DNA from 2 places in the Kluyvera huaxiensis genome. Region 1 is predicted to be linked to the other one. Evidence: predicted binding sites of a transcription regulator. Region 1 holds the regulator's gene; the other holds the start of a gene.
What was found. The regulator PurR, encoded in region 1, represses purine synthesis genes. The targets are predictions, from matches to a motif close to CANGCAAACGTTTGCNTG.

Region 1 (8,111 bases):
GCACCGCTAACGAAATGTATCACCTGCGCGACGCCCGTCCGGTTGACCGTGGTGAACTCGAAAGCGGCGATCTGGTGTTCTTCCGCACCCGTGGTCGCGGCACCGCCGATCACGTTGGCGTGTATGTCGGCAACGGTAAGTTCATTCAGTCTCCACGCACCGGTCGCGATATTCAAATCACTTCTCTGAGTGAAGATTACTGGGTACGCCACTACGTTGGCGCTCGCCGCGTCGTGACCCCGAAGACCATTCGTTAAACACTTACCCCGTTTGTTAATAAACGGGGTAAGCTTATCTTTTATCTCACCTTTTAATTTGCTACTCTATCCGCACTCAATACAAGGTTATTGGGTATACAAACTATAATAAGGAGAGTAGCAATGTCGTTCGAATTACCTGCATTACCGTATGCCAAGGACGCTCTGGTTCCACATATCTCCGTGGAAACGCTGGAGTATCATTATGGTAAACACCACCAGACTTACGTCACTAACCTGAACAACCTGGTCAAAGGCACCGCATTTGAAGGCAAAACGCTGGAAGATATCGTGCGCACCTCTGAAGGCGGCGTGTTCAACAACGCGGCTCAGGTTTGGAACCACACCTTCTACTGGAACTGCCTGGCGCCAAACGCCGGTGGCGAACCAACTGGCGCCGTGGCTGAAGCCATCGCTAAATCTTTCGGTAGCTTCGCGGAGTTCAAAGCCCAGTTTACCGACGCAGCGGTGAAAAACTTCGGCGCGGGCTGGACCTGGCTTGTGAAGAAAGCAGACGGCTCTCTGGCTATCGTGTCAACCTCTAACGCGGGCACTCCGCTGACGACTGACGCTAAGCCTCTGCTGACCGTTGATGTATGGGAACATGCTTACTACATCGACTACCGCAACGCGCGTCCAAACTATCTGGAGCACTTCTGGGCTCTGGTGAACTGGAAATTTGTTGCTGACAATCTGGCGGCATAAGCCACGATCATCTGCGTCATCCGGTGATAAAAAAAGCAGAAGGTTAACCTTCTGCTTTTTCTTTAATTACTGGCTAACAACCGCCTCTTCGCCTCGGCTGCGGCTACTGAAGAAGACCACCAGCAGCGCCAGGCCGGCGACAATCGCGCCCATCACCGGTACAAAGCTGTAACCCAGACCACCGGAAATCACCGCACCACCGGCTACCGCACCCAGCGCATTGCCCAGGTTGAACGCGCCAATATTCACCGATGACGATAGCCCCGGAGCTTCATGCGCCACGCGCATCACCCGCATCTGTAGCGGAGGCACCACCGCAAAGGTTGCCGCGCCCCACACCACCATGCTGACGGCGGCCCCTATCTGCGTTTGCGCAAGGAATGGGATCGCCAGCATAATCACCATCAACAGCAGCAGGAAACCTTTCAGCGTCCCACTCACCGAGCGGTCAGCGAACTTGCCGCCCAAATAGTTACCAATTGAGAAGCCGACGCCAATTAACACCAGCATCAGGGTAATAAAACCAGAAGTCGCATGCGTAATGCTGTGCAGAACCGGTGAGATATAGGTATAGAGGGTGAACATCGCCCCCGCACCCAGCACGGTGGTAAGCAGTGCGGAAAGCACCTGTGGGCGAACCAGAACCGACAGTTCACGTTTAACATCCGGCTTTTCCCCCGCCCCGCCTTTCGGCAGAGACAGCCACAGGCTCGCGATTGCAATCACCCCAAGACCCGCTGTAGCCAGGAACGACATTCGCCAGCCAATTGTTTCACCAAGCCAGGTTGCCGCAGGAACGCCGCCAATATTGGCAATCGTCAGCCCCATAAACATGGTGGCGACCGCGCTGGCCTGCTTGTGTTTTGGCACTACGCTTGCCGCTACAACCGATCCCAGACCGAAGAACGCTCCGTGGTTGAGACTGGTAATAATGCGCGACAGCATCAGGGTGGTATAGTCCGGCGAAATAGCCGACAGCACGTTGCCCAGCGTAAAAATGGCCATCAGGAAGATCAGAGCGTTACGACGGCCGCGATGGGACAACAGCAGCGTCATCAGCGGCGCACCGACCATAACCCCTACCGCATAGGCGCTGATCAGCATTCCGGCCGCCGGTATGGAGACGTCAACGCCTTTCGCAATAACGGGCAGCAGCCCCATCGGTGAGAACTCTGTGGTACCAATACCAAATGCCCCGATAGCTAACGCTAGTAAGGGAAAGTTAATTTTCATGCAATGACTCCGTTTAGCCGCAGTCTGGACGCGGCCTGGCAACATAGTGCAAAAGCATGACATCAATCACAGAAAAACAGAAGTGTACAAAACTGCAAAAGATTATTGCGAAATGAGTAACAATCAGTCGTGAGGGAGCGGATGCCCCCTCACTGGGGAATTAATGCAAAATAGCGGTAAAACCTGCAGCGACGATCAGAGCCAGCGCAATAACGGTCGTACAGAGAGACAGTTTAAGATCGGTACTCATCAATTTTTCTCCTTTTGATTACCACAGTAAAACTGCGTTTAATCATTTTTGCACAGTTAATCGTAAAAATCTTCACAGATTTAGCAGGATGTTTGTTTTTGCTCTTCCACTTTGCGCCAGGATAAGTCAAAATTCGACGCTTATTTATGAGCGTACCGGCCATTGACCCCCTCCTGTCGTCCTGTATCGTTTCCCGGCGAATCACAATCACTAAGATTGTGCCAGGGTGTGTGAAGGCAAACGTTTTCCTTTCGATTTTATCAGGGGCAGGCCAGGGTCTGGAGTGAGATGGAATGGCAACAATTAAAGATGTAGCGAAGCGCGCAAACGTTTCCACTACAACCGTATCACATGTAATTAACAAAACGCGTTTTGTCGCTGAAGATACGCGCGAAGCCGTGTGGGCGGCTATCAAAGAGCTGCATTACTCACCGAGCGCCGTTGCCCGTAGCTTGAAGGTCAATCACACCAAATCGATTGGTTTGCTGGCCACCAGCAGCGAGGCCGCCTACTTTGCCGAAATTATCGAAGCCGTTGAGAAAAACTGCTTTGAGAAAGGCTATACCCTGATTCTCGGCAACGCGTGGAACAATCTAGAAAAGCAGCGCGCTTATCTGTCGATGATGGCGCAAAAACGCGTCGATGGCCTGCTGGTCATGTGCTCTGAGTATCCAGAACCCCTGCTGACTATGCTCGAAGAGTATCGTCACATTCCTATGGTGGTGATGGACTGGGGTGAAGCTAAAGCTGATTTTACCGATTCGGTTATCGATAACGCCTTTGAAGGCGGCTATATGGCTGGTCGTTACCTCATCGAGCGCGGCCATCGCGATATTGGCGTGATCCCTGGCCCACTGGAGCGTAACACCGGCGCAGGTCGTCTGGCGGGCTTCATGAAGGCAATGGAAGAAGCGCTGATCAACGTCCCGGCTAGCTGGATTGTTCAGGGCGACTTTGAGCCCGAGTCAGGCTATCGCGCGATGCAGCAGATTCTGTCTCAGCACCCGCGCCCTACCGCCATCTTCTGCGGCGGTGATGTGATGGCGATGGGTGCGCTCTGCGCCGCCGATGAGATGGGGCTGCGCGTGCCGCAGGATATTTCACTCATCGGTTACGATAACGTGCGCAACTCCCGCTTCTTTACGCCGGCGCTGACCACCATTCACCAGCCAAAAGATTCGCTCGGTGAAACGGCCTTCAATATGCTGATGGACCGTATCGTCAGCAAGCGCGAAGAGTCGCAGTCGATTGAGGTGCATCCACGCCTTATCGAGCGTCGCTCCGTGGCCGACGGCCCGTACCGCGACTACCGCCGTTAATTTTCCAACGGACGCCTTACACGGGCGTCCGCAACCACTCCTCGTTTAACGTCTCACTGTCCCCCAGATACTCCAGCAGCCAATTTAATGCTGGCGAAGCTTCGCTTTGCTGCCAGGTCACACAGCAAGCCGCATCCGGGAAGGGATTTTCCAGCGTCAACGCCACCCACTCCCCGCTATCCAGCCACGGCTGCGCCCGATGTCCGGGGACCATTGCGGCACACAGCCCTGCTGAAATGCAGGTTTCCGAGGATTCCCAGTCCGGTACTACCACCCTCTTTTGGTTATCCAGCAGCCAGGTCGTACGTTTGGGTAATGAACGCGAGGTATCTTCGCGCACCAGCGATGGCCAGTTGCGCAACACTTCATCGCTAAGCGGGCCTTCCATCTTCGCCAGAGGATGGGAGCTCGCCACCACGCAGTGCCAGTTCAGCATGCCCATATCGCGAAAAGCAAAGCGCCCACCGACCGGAATGGCCTGGGTGGCGCCAATCGCTAATTCCACGCGTCCATCAGCCAGGGCGTCCCACACGCCGTTGAACACTTCCTGAAAAACAATCAGTTCAACATCGTTAAAATGACGGTAAAAATCGACAATCAGCTGGCGGGTACGTTCCGGTTTAACGATATTATCGACGGCAATGGCTAACTGCCCGCGCCAGCCGTTAGCAATCTGCTGGCATTGCTGGCGCGTGATCTGCATTTTTTTGATGACAGAGCGCCCTTCCTTTAAAAACCATGCTCCCGCGGGCGTTAATTCAACATCCCGATGGCGTCGTTCAAACAGCGGGACCGCCAGCCACTCTTCAAGCTGACGCACCGTATAGCTAACCGCTGAAGGCACCCGGTGCAGCTCCTGCGCTGCCGCGCTAAAACTACCATTACGGGCTACCGCATCAACCACTTCCAGAGAATATTCAGACCACATTTTTTGCCTGCAAAAAATTTGAACCCATGACTCAAATATTAGCGTTTCACAACCGCTATTGCACTCTCTACACTCTGCCGGACTATTTACTAACGATAAAAAGGGCGATTTATGCAACCTGGGAAAGGATTTTTAGTCTGGCTCGCGGGACTCAGCGTGCTGGGCTTTTTGGCGACCGATATGTACCTGCCAGCCTTCGCGGCCATTCAGGAAGACCTGCAAACGCCGGCATCCGCAGTGAGTGCCAGCCTGAGTCTGTTCCTCGCGGGTTTCGCGATAGCGCAACTGCTGTGGGGGCCACTGTCTGACCGCTATGGCCGTAAACCTATTCTGTTGGCGGGTTTAACCATTTTCGCCATTGGTTGTCTGGGGATGCTGTGGGTACGCGATGGCACCACACTGCTGGTGCTGCGCTTTGTGCAAGCGGTCGGCGTCTGTGCCGCAGCTGTCACCTGGCAGGCGATGGTCACTGACTACTATCCAGCGCATCGTACCAATCGAATTTTTGCCACCATCATGCCGCTGGTTGGGCTTTCCCCTGCGTTAGCCCCGCTGCTTGGCAGCTGGCTGTTGGCGCACTTTGACTGGCAGGCTATCTTTGCCACCCTGTTCATCATCACCTTGGTGCTGATGCTGCCAGCGCTGCGCCTGAAACCTGCGCACAAAAAGAATGCCACCAGCGAAGAGAAATTAACCTTTATGCGCCTGCTGCGCAGCAAAGACTATCGCGGCAACGTACTGATTTATGCGGCCTGTTCCGCCAGCTTCTTTGCGTGGCTCACCGGCTCACCGTTTATCCTGCATGAAATGGGCTATAGCCCAACCGTGATTGGCCTGAGCTACGTACCGCAGACCATCGCCTTCCTGGTGGGCGGCTACGGCTGTCGCGCAGCGCTACAAAAATGGCAAGGTTCGCAGCTTCTGCCATGGTTGCTGGTACTTTTCGGTGTTAGCGTGATAGCAACCTGGGCCGCTGGTCTGGTAGAAAACGTCTCTCTGACCGCATTGCTGATTCCATTCTGCGTGATGGCTATCGCCAACGGCGCTATCTATCCGATCGTTGTTGCTCAGGCACTGAAGCCTTTCCCACAGGCCACCGGCCGTGCCGCGGCGTTACAAAATACGCTGCAGCTGGGTCTGTGCTTCCTGGCAAGCCTTGCGGTTTCCACGCTGATAGCCACCCCGCTGCTGACCACCACCTGCGTAATGCTGGCCACCGTGCTACTAGCAGGTATGGGTTACGTTATGCAACGCGCAGCTCGTCGTGAAGAATGCTCGACTAAACACTCCACTTCCCACGCGTAATCATCACGCATATCAATGCCATAAGGCATAGTTAGGACGCTAAGTTTTTTATTGAATCAACTAACTTAGCGTCCTATACTGGATCGGCATCACATAATTAATATACATTGGACTTATTGAGCGGCGGCAGGATGCCACCCGTTAAACCATGGACAGGCTTTCGGCAAGGGGTTCTTCCCTTTCCTTATGCTACGTCGGATAGCAGGCTCACGAATTTTTCGTGACATTTCTCACAACCAGAAAAAAGCGTCTACGCTGTTTTAAGGTTCTGATCATCAGGTCGGGATGGAGAAGCTATGAGCTCATCGTGTATAGAAGAAGTAAACGTACCGGATGATGACTGGTATCGTATCGTTAGCGAGCTGCTGAGCCGAGCTGACATTGAAATCAACGGCAATGCACCCTGCGATATACAGGTCAAAAATCCACAGTTTTTTAAACGAGTATTGCAAGAAGGTTCACTCGGCCTTGGCGAAAGTTATATGGATGGTTGGTGGGAATGCGACCGTCTGGATCTCTTTTTCGACCAGGTGCTGCGTGCAGGATTAGAAAACCAACTCCCCCATCACTTTAAAGATACGCTCCGCATTGCGGGCGCACGCTTATTCAATTTGCAAAGCCGAAAACGCGCCTGGCAGGTCGGGAAAGAACACTACGATCTCGGCAACGATCTGTTCACCCGTATGCTTGACCCTTATATGCAATACTCCTGCGGTTACTGGAAAGATGCGCAAACGCTGGAAGAAGCGCAACAGGCTAAACTGGAATTGATTTGCCAGAAACTGCAGCTGCAACCCGGTATGCAGGTGCTGGATATTGGCTGCGGCTGGGGTGGGCTGGCGGCGTATATGGCAAAGAACTATCACGTCAGCGTGACCGGCGTTACCATTTCCGCCGAGCAGCAGAAACTTGCGCAAGCGCGCTGTGAAAAGCTGGATGTGGAGATTCTGCTACAGGATTACCGCGACCTTGACGCACAGTTTGACCGCATTGTCTCTGTCGGGATGTTTGAGCACGTGGGACCGAAAAACTATGACACTTATTTTTCCGTCGTCGACCGCAATTTAAAACCCGACGGACTGTTTTTACTACACACCATTGGTTCGAAAAAAACCGACAACAACGTCGACCCCTGGATTAACAAATACATCTTCCCGAATGGTTGTTTACCCTCAGTACGCCAGATTGCGCACGCCAGCGAGCCCCACTTTGTGATGGAAGACTGGCACAACTTTGGCGCTGACTACGATACGACACTGATGGCCTGGTATGAACGTTTTGTTGCCAGTTGGCCTGAAATCGCCGACAACTATTCTGAACGGTTCAAACGGATGTTTGGCTATTATCTTAACGCCTGTGCGGGCGCTTTCCGTGCCCGGGATATCCAGCTGTGGCAGGTGATGTTCTCACGTGGAGTTGAGCAGGGTCTGCGGGTCGCCCGCTAGGGGTTCTCGCCTGCACCGTTCTGGCGCAGGCGTTTTCTTATTACTTCTCTTCCGACGCTGCCTGCAGTGCCGCTTCTTTTGCCGCCATCACGCGTTCAACGGTATCAACAACCGCCTGCGTTTGCGGGTCAATTTCAATGTTGACGCGATCGCCCAGACGCTTTTTGCCCAGCGTCGTACGCTCCAGCGTTTCCGGAATCAGGTGAACACAGAAACGGGTTGCCGTGACTTCGCCGACCGTCAGGCTGATGCCATCAATGCCAATAAAGCCCTTATACAGGACATACTTCATCAGCGCCGGGTCCTGAATTTTAAACCAGATCTGCCTATTGTTTTCAGAGGTAAGAATCTTCGCAACTTCAGCGGTGGTCATAATATGGCCGGACATCAAATGGCCGCCAATTTCATCGCTAAATTTCGCTGCGCGTTCAACGTTGACCAGGTCGCCTTCTTTAACATCACCCAGGTTGGTGATCCGCAGCGTCTCTTTCATCAGGTCGAAGCTTATCTGGTCGCCGTTAATCTCTGTCACCGTCAAACAACAGCCGTTATGGGCCACCGATGCGCCCGTTTCCAGCCCCGCCAGCATGTGCTCAGGCAGCGCGACCACGTGTGTGCGGAAGTTTGGTTTTTCATCAATGGACACGATTTTTGCCGTGCCCTGCACAA
Region 2 (8,111 bases), on a different contig from region 1:
AGTCAGCGGAGGCAGAATGTTGTCGATGTACTCATCGGTGGTTTGACGAATTTTAGCCGCAATATCAGTTGCCGCACCCAGTGCGTATTCGAAGAAACGGACCTGCATACGCAGGTCGTTCAGGCTAACGTCCAGCGTCGAGTAGCTGTTGGCAAACGCATACAGCGGCATGTACTCGTTCATGGCGCTGATCTCTTCGCACAGCTCCAGATTGTATTTATCCCAGTCGAAAATAACGCCGCACAGACGGGCATTATTTTCAATCAGCTTCAGCAGATCTTCGCGGTCATTCGGGTAAACAATACGGAAGTCGAGGCTTTCCAGCGCACGGTGAAGTTCACGAATAGGCTCTTCTTTAAAGTAGACGCCCATGTGGTTCATGATAGCAATAACGTTCATAGTCATTTTTCCAGGTAAAAGAGGCCCTTCCCGCAGCGATGTGGCAGGTGAGGAAAGGACCTTGTGAAAAAGGGGTTAGCGGTTAAAGCGCCTGGGCCGGTTTGTTGTCTTTGTCATCACTCTGGCGCTGGTGCATTTTGCGACCATAGAACATCAGGATGACCAGGCTAATGATGAATGTGCCGGACAGTTCGAAAGAGTTGGCGCCCATCAGCGCGATAAAGCAGAAGGCGCAGCCGAGAACCGAGCACACCAGGCTTACCAGGTTACGGATGTTGAAGCCTTCGAAGCGAATCAGGTCAACGCATGAGTAGAAGTACGGCAGCATAGTCAGCAGGACTGCGATACCGGTCAGTTCGCCGAACAGGTCGGAAGCTTTACCACCGCTGGAGTTCATGATGGTGATGATAATCATCAGCGCGGTCATTTTGACGGCAGCCAGCAGCAGGCCTTTTTTCGGGATGCCGTTTTTATCAAGTTCGCCGTACACTTTCGGGAAGTTGCCGTCGCTTGCGGCACGAACGCCTGCCTGACCAACCAGCATCATCCAGGAACCCAGTGAAGTCAGACACGCAAAGGCGGTGAAAGCGGAAACCAGCGGTGCTGCCCAGCCGCCCAGAATGGTCGAGGCGCTGACTGCAAACGGTGCCCCAGAGGCTGCCATGACGGAAGCCGGATACATACCAGAGATAACCTGAGTGGCAGCGATATAGATAATACCGGCCATGGCGGTACCCAGCATGGTTGCTAGCGGAACGGTACGTTTTGGATTTTTTACCATACCGGTACTGACCGCGGCGGATTCAACGCCAACGAATGCCCACAGGCACAGCAGAATACTTTTGATTACCGCGTGTGGATCGGTGGTGGTAGAGGTATTCCAGTTTGCGTGATAGGTCGCAGCGTCAAACCAGTGCCAGCCGACAATCGCGGTCAGTACAACCGGAATCAGTACCAGGAACAAACCAATGGTGGTCAGACGGCTTACCCAAGTTCCGCCCAACATATTGATAAAGGTGAACAGCCAAACAACAGCAATACACGCGATACCGGCAGGAATTGGGTCATTTAAAATTGGGAAAAAGGTAGATAAATAAGAGACTGCGGTAATCCCGATAGCCAGGTTACCAATCCAGTTTGCATGGTAATACAGTACGCCGGTCTGGAAACCGAAGGCCGGAGATAATTCACCAGCGTATGCAATAGGACCACCCTGCTGTGGATTTTTGGTCGCCAATCGGGCGTAAACATAAGCCAGTGACATGGCGCCAATAATAGAAATAATCCAACCCCAGATGGCAATGCCACCGATGCTGGCGAGGCTCGCGGGTAATAAAGCAATCCCGCTCCCCATCATATTTCCGGCAACCACGCCAGTACAGGCAAATAGCCCGATCTTTTTGGTAGAACTCATGTTCGTTTCTCCTGAACAGTATTTTTAGGACCGGATCGCGAGATGAGTAATGACGAGTGACCCGACCAACTGATGGCAATGTTACTGAGCGGGTTAAGAGAAGTCCTAAAGTTAAAGTGAAATAAAAACAAACATGAAAAAAATGAGGTCTTTAGCTTTTTACATTAACATGTCAGGATAAAATCTTTATATCATGGAAAGATAAATAACGAGTAATTACAAAGTGGTAGTCTTGATTTTTGGAGAGGTATAATGTTGTTGTGAGGTAACAATTAAAACCTCACAACAACATCATGGTTACATTCTGCTAGGGGATATTTAACCTGAGTAATTAATCCGCGGGAACGTTTAAGATTCTTTAGGTTGGAATGTCTGTAAATAAGGGACGATTTTTTCTATTGAGGTTTGAAATACACCGTTTTCAATCCAGTACAGGGTGTTGTCACCGGGGCGTAAATTAAATGCGGTAATATAAGCATCGGCAGCCAGACGGCTCTCACCTTTCATTTCATATACCTTGCCCAGCAGCACGTAATTCAACCATGACATTTCCAGTTCAATGCTTTTATTAATAGCGGCGGATGCATTATCCACGTTGCCTTTAGTCAAAAAATCGATAGCCTGAATGCGATAGAGAACGGCACTGTTCTGCATCGCAGGTATTTGCGCGACGCGGGTTAATTCCTCATTAAGTAAAATGAGCTGTTGGCTATCAAAAGGCTGCTGTGAATGACGTAAAACATCCACCATTACCTTTTCGGCATACGCGTAGGTGAAGTCCGGGGAGGATTTAATGGTGTTGCCCAGCAGGTCACTGGCTTTATTTAAAGACTGAGCGTCACCAACGGTAATGAGCTGCAATGCCTGGTAGAACTGCGCCAGAGAGAGCGTTTGCGCCAGCTTTAAATGGTCCAGTTCCTTTTGCAGATTTTCAGGCCATGGCTGTACCAGCGCAGCAGAAAGGCTGTCGAAGAGATCGCTTTGAATCGATACCAGGTTGCCGTCGGTGACGAAGTAGCGCTTGTCCAGCATCGTAGAACCGTCGGCGTTGTCGATTAACAGCACGGACATAAAGCACTGCTGTGCGCGGTAGTGACGCTGGTTCACGAAGCTGATGGTCAACGTTTTCCCGGAGCTGCTAGGTTCATTGACGTTATAGTCAGTTTTATCGTGAACCATAAAGGTGGAGTAGGTATTCAGCGAGGTGGTGATCAACGTCCCCAGCCCAATGACATAGGACTGCTGTGAAGCCCAGTTGTTGCACGAGGCACCGGGTTCAAAGCGTACATCAATATCGCGTGGGTTGAGCAACAGATGGGCGCGAGTCACTTGCGGGTGAGGGCGGGCCACGGACAGCAACACCATGGCAATGAGCACGCCGAGTGACAGTGACAAGGCGCCCAGAGTCCATAAATTGGCGAACCAGCGACGAGGTCTGGATATCGGGCGTGGTGTTGATGCTGATGCTGGTACGAGCGTTGATACTGGCGCTGATAGCGGTGCAGGCAGTGATTCCGCCGCGGGTTCTTCGTCGAGCGGTTCGTCGCTTGTATTATCGAGCCACACCACCGGCGCGGTTAGCTGGTAGCCTCTTTTGGGCACGGTGATAATGTAATCAGCGTTACTGTCGGCGCTATCGCGTAGAGATTTACGCAGCTCAGAAATGCTCTGGGTGACCACATGGCTGGTCACAATATGGCGCATCCAGATGTTATCGATGAGCTCATCGCGGCTCAGTACTTCGCCGGGATGACGGGCAAAAAACATCAACAGATCGATGAGTCGAGGTTCGAGGGTGAGTTGGCGTCCAGGACGGCTGATTTGATTAACAGAAGGCGTGACTAGCCATTCACCGACGCGTACAACCGGTTGTTGCATAAAAATGAGTCGCCAAAGAAAAGAACGGGATAAGTTAGCGATGATAACATAATTCCCTTCTCAATTTTGGGCTGTAGCCTGCGTTGGCGCTTGTTGGAGGGGTAAAAAGGCGAGCAAAAAATGCTCGCCAGGAAAGATAACCTTACAGTACTTTATGCGGCCCGAAACATTCATAATGAATATGGTCGGCATTCACGCCCAGCTCAACCAGCTGTTTGGCTGCGTACTGCATAAAGACCACCGGACCGCAGAGATAGAATTGCATCTGTGCGTCTTGCAGACTATCGGCCAGCGGGGACAGCGCCATCAGACCTTCGCTGTCAAAGGCTTTTGCCTGACGGTCAGCGTCGGTTGGGGTGCGATACCACAGGTGAGAGGTAAAGTTTGGCAGCTGTGCGCCCAGCGCGTTGACTTCGTCGGCAAAGGCATGAACTTCGCCATTTTCCGCCGCATGGAACCAGTTAACCTGCGCCGAATGGCGGTTTTTCGCCAACGTGTCCAGCATCGACAGCATTGGCGTCTGGCCTACGCCGCCAGAGATCAACGTCACCGGAGTTTGTGGCGTAACCTGCAAGAAGAAATCCCCGGCCGGTGCTGCCAGATAAATCACATCACCTTCTTTGGCTGCGTTATGCAACCAGCTTGAAACCTGGCCGCCATCTTCGCGTTTTACCGCGATACGATAGCTTTTACCGTCCGGTTTACGCGTCAGTGAGTACTGGCGAATTTCCTGGAACTCGAACTCTTCCGGCTTCAACCATACCGCCAGATACTGCCCCGGCTGATAGTCAGCCACCGGCAGGCCATCGACAGGTTCCATTTCGAAGCTGGTAATCAGCGCACTGCGTGGAGTTTTGTTGACGATGCGGAAAGCTCGGGTGCCTTCCCAGCCGCCGGTTTTACTGGCGCTGTCACGGTAGATCTCAGCTTCGCGATTAATAAACACGCCAGCCAGCACGCCGTAGGCTTTACCCCAGGCGTCCAGCACTTCCTGGCCCGGGCTGAACATTTCATCAAGTGTTGCCAGCAGGTGGCCGCCGACGATGTCGTACTGCTCAGGTTTAATCTGGAAACTGGTGTGCTTCTGCGCAATTTTCTCAACGGCAGGCAGCAGGGCCGCCAGGTTTTCAATATTGCTGGCGTAGGCGGCAATCGCGTTGAACAGTGCTTCACGCTGGTCGCCGTTGCGCTGGTTGCTCATATTGAAAATCTCTTTCAGTTCCGGGTTATGGGCGAACATCCGGTCATAAAAGTGGGCGGTGAGTTTTGGGCCGGTTTCAACCAGCAGTGGAATTGTGGCTTTTACGGTAGCGATGGTTTGAGCATCAAGCATGGCAGGTTTTCCTTTGATTATCACTTAATGTTGCATATTAAATGCATCTTATAAAAATACCCCTGCTTTGTAAATGGTTCTTTGTGAGAATGCACCAACTCGGTTACAAGATGAATTATTCGCATCACAATCCTGAAAAGAAATCCACTTCATGACGTAAGGCCTTTATTCCTCAAGCCCTTGTGTGGCTTGAAGGTAAACGTTTGCGTAATTTCGTTTGTCAAGACCTGTTATCACAGAACGATTCGGTTATACTGTTGGCCGTTGTCCAACGGGACTGCCTTTTTCAGGTCAAAATTTTATTGTTAGCTGAGTCAGGAGATGCGGATGTTAAAGCGTGAAATGAACATTGCCGATTATGATGCCGAGTTGTGGCAGGCTATGGAGCAAGAAAAAGTACGTCAGGAAGAGCACATTGAACTGATCGCCTCCGAAAACTACACCAGCCCGCGCGTCATGCAGGCTCAGGGTTCTCAGCTGACCAACAAATATGCTGAAGGTTATCCGGGCAAGCGTTACTACGGTGGCTGTGAATACGTTGATATCGTTGAACAACTGGCGATTGACCGCGCGAAAGAGCTGTTTGGCGCAGACTACGCTAACGTCCAGCCGCACTCCGGTTCTCAGGCTAACTTCGCGGTTTACACCGCGCTGCTGCAGCCAGGTGATACCGTTCTGGGTATGAACCTGGCGCAAGGCGGTCACCTGACTCACGGTTCCCCGGTTAACTTCTCCGGTAAACTGTACAACATCATCCCTTACGGTATTGATGAGTCCGGTAAAATTGACTACGAAGATATGGCTAAGCAGGCGCAGACCCACAAACCGAAGATGATCATCGGTGGTTTCTCCGCTTACTCCGGTATCGTTGACTGGGCAAAAATGCGTGAAATCGCAGACAGCATCGGCGCGTATCTGTTCGTCGATATGGCCCACGTTGCGGGTCTGATTGCCGCTGGCGTTTACCCGAACCCGGTTCCACACGCTCACGTCGTCACCACCACTACCCACAAAACTCTGGCTGGCCCACGCGGTGGCCTGATCTTGGCGAAAGACGGTAGCGAAGAGCTGTACAAAAAACTGAACTCTGCTGTCTTCCCAAGCGCTCAGGGCGGCCCACTGATGCACGTTATCGCGGGTAAAGCGGTGGCGCTGAAAGAAGCCATGGAGCCAGAGTTCAAAATCTACCAGCAGCAGGTCGCGAAAAACGCCAAAGCAATGGTAGAAGTGTTCCTGAACCGTGGCTACAAAGTGGTTTCTGGCGGTACTGAGAACCACCTGTTCCTGCTGGATCTGGTCGACAAAAACCTGACCGGTAAAGAAGCGGATGCTGCGCTGGGCCGTGCTAACATCACCGTCAACAAAAACAGCGTACCAAACGATCCGAAGAGCCCGTTTGTGACTTCTGGTATTCGTATCGGTTCCCCAGCGGTGACTCGCCGTGGCTTTAAAGAAGCTGAAGTGAAAGAGCTGGCTGGCTGGATGTGCGATGTGCTGGACAACATCAATGATGAAGCCACCATCGAACGCATCAAAGCGAAAGTGCTGGATATCTGCGCACGCTTCCCGGTTTACGCATAAGCGTTAATCGTCAGATGTGAAAAAGGCCGCGAATGCGGCCTTTTTTGTGTCAGATGGTGGCTGCCGACCTACCAATATACTCGGTTGTAGGGCGGGCAAGCGCAGCGCCCCCGCCAAAAACCCGGCACGTGAGCTGCCTGATTGTCGGATGGCGGCTGCGCCTTATCCGACCTACGGGATATGCGCAGCGCCCCCGCCGAAACCGCCATCGGGCAATGCCTTAACGTCTGTCCAGCGAGATTTTCCCCGGCCCGACAATCGCCAGCAGCAGGAACCCGCCAGCGATACTGATGTTCTTATAGAAGTTAATCATATTCGGCATCACCGCATCGCCGGTCATATTCCAGAAATGGTGGCCAATGACCGCCGTCCCCAGCGTATAGAAGACAAAGATAACCGCCAATGGGCGCGTGAAGAAGCCCAGGATCACCAGAATAACGGCCGGCACCTCCATCAAAATAGCAATGATGGCGGCCAGTGACGGCATCGGCGCGCCGGATGAGGTCATGTATTGTACCGTACCGTCAAAGTTAAGCATTTTGGGATAGCCGGAGAGAATAAACAGCAGCACGATGGCGATACGGGCGATCAGCAGCAGTAGATCGCGTGAAGCGCCAAAGTCGAGATAGCGAAGACAGTTCATGGCAGTTCCTTTGTGTAAGTGCGTATGATTTAAACGTAATACACAATTTTGTGACCTGCCACACAGGAGCGTGAAATCAGTATTTTGGCTGACCGTAAACCTCGCCAGGTGAGAGCGGGTGTGACTTTGATACCCGGTTATATGTATTTTTTAAATACTAAATAAGGTGGTTTTTCGGGCGGATAACATGGTCGCGGTAAAGGCTTTGGGAAAAGGGCAAGCTTAAGCCCGTCTTTGAGGACTTTATCTAACAGGCTAAATGAGAGCTTGCGCGAACCAGCACGCTATTCACGCGGCTTTTAAAAATGGAGTGTACTTTGCGCAGCTGGCCTAACCGTCACTGGTTGTATCCTGAAACGCACAAGTAAAAGTGATGCTCATCACATTTATTCGGTAAGCGAGGTGAGTAATGCTCTTCAGAATGAGTGCTAAGTCAGTAGACTAAGGCCTCCAAAACGGGAGGAACCATGGTTTTGCACTCCACGCGCTGGCTGGCGCTCAGTTACTTCACCTATTTCTTTAGCTACGGTATTTTTCTACCTTTCTGGAGCGTCTGGCTCAAAGGGGCGGGACTGTCGCCCGAAACCATCGGTCTTTTGCTCGGCGCGGGTCTGGTGGCTCGTTTCCTGGGCAGCCTGCTGATTGCTCCGCGCGTCAGTGACCCGTCGCGTCTAATCAACGTTCTGCGTATTCTGGCCCTGATGACGCTGCTGTTTGCGTTGATGTTCTGGGCGGGTACCAACGTTGCCTGGCTGATGGTGGTGATGATCGGCTTTAACCTGTTCTTCTCGCCGCTGGTGCCGTTAACCGACGCGCTGGCCAATACCTGGCAAAAACAGATAACCATGGACTACGGGCGGGTA

Region 2: the regulator PurR is predicted to act here: its motif matches at 5,217-5,234, upstream of glyA (serine hydroxymethyltransferase).

The regions. Positions count from the first base shown of each region.
Region 1 is NZ_JBEFLV010000001.1:68,706-76,816, reverse strand. It holds gene ABOC97_RS00420 (C40 family peptidase) at 1-257, shown strand, start outside; gene sodB (superoxide dismutase [Fe]) at 381-962, shown strand; gene ABOC97_RS00410 (MFS transporter) at 1,029-2,195, opposite strand; gene cydH (cytochrome bd-I oxidase subunit CydH) at 2,356-2,445, opposite strand; gene purR (HTH-type transcriptional repressor PurR) at 2,739-3,764, shown strand; gene punR (DNA-binding transcriptional activator PunR) at 3,781-4,692, opposite strand; gene punC (purine nucleoside transporter PunC) at 4,804-5,997, shown strand; gene cfa (cyclopropane fatty acyl phospholipid synthase) at 6,294-7,442, shown strand; gene ABOC97_RS00380 (riboflavin synthase subunit alpha) at 7,483-8,111, opposite strand, start outside.
Region 2 is NZ_JBEFLV010000002.1:48,136-56,246, forward strand. It holds gene cadA (lysine decarboxylase CadA) at 1-399, opposite strand, end outside; gene cadB (cadaverine/lysine antiporter) at 482-1,813, opposite strand; gene cadC (lysine decarboxylation/transport transcriptional activator CadC) at 2,162-3,691, opposite strand; gene hmpA (NO-inducible flavohemoprotein) at 3,834-5,024, opposite strand; gene glyA (serine hydroxymethyltransferase) at 5,352-6,605, shown strand; gene ABOC97_RS02415 (DoxX family protein) at 6,826-7,248, opposite strand; gene ABOC97_RS02420 (3-phenylpropionate MFS transporter) at 7,716-8,111, shown strand, end outside.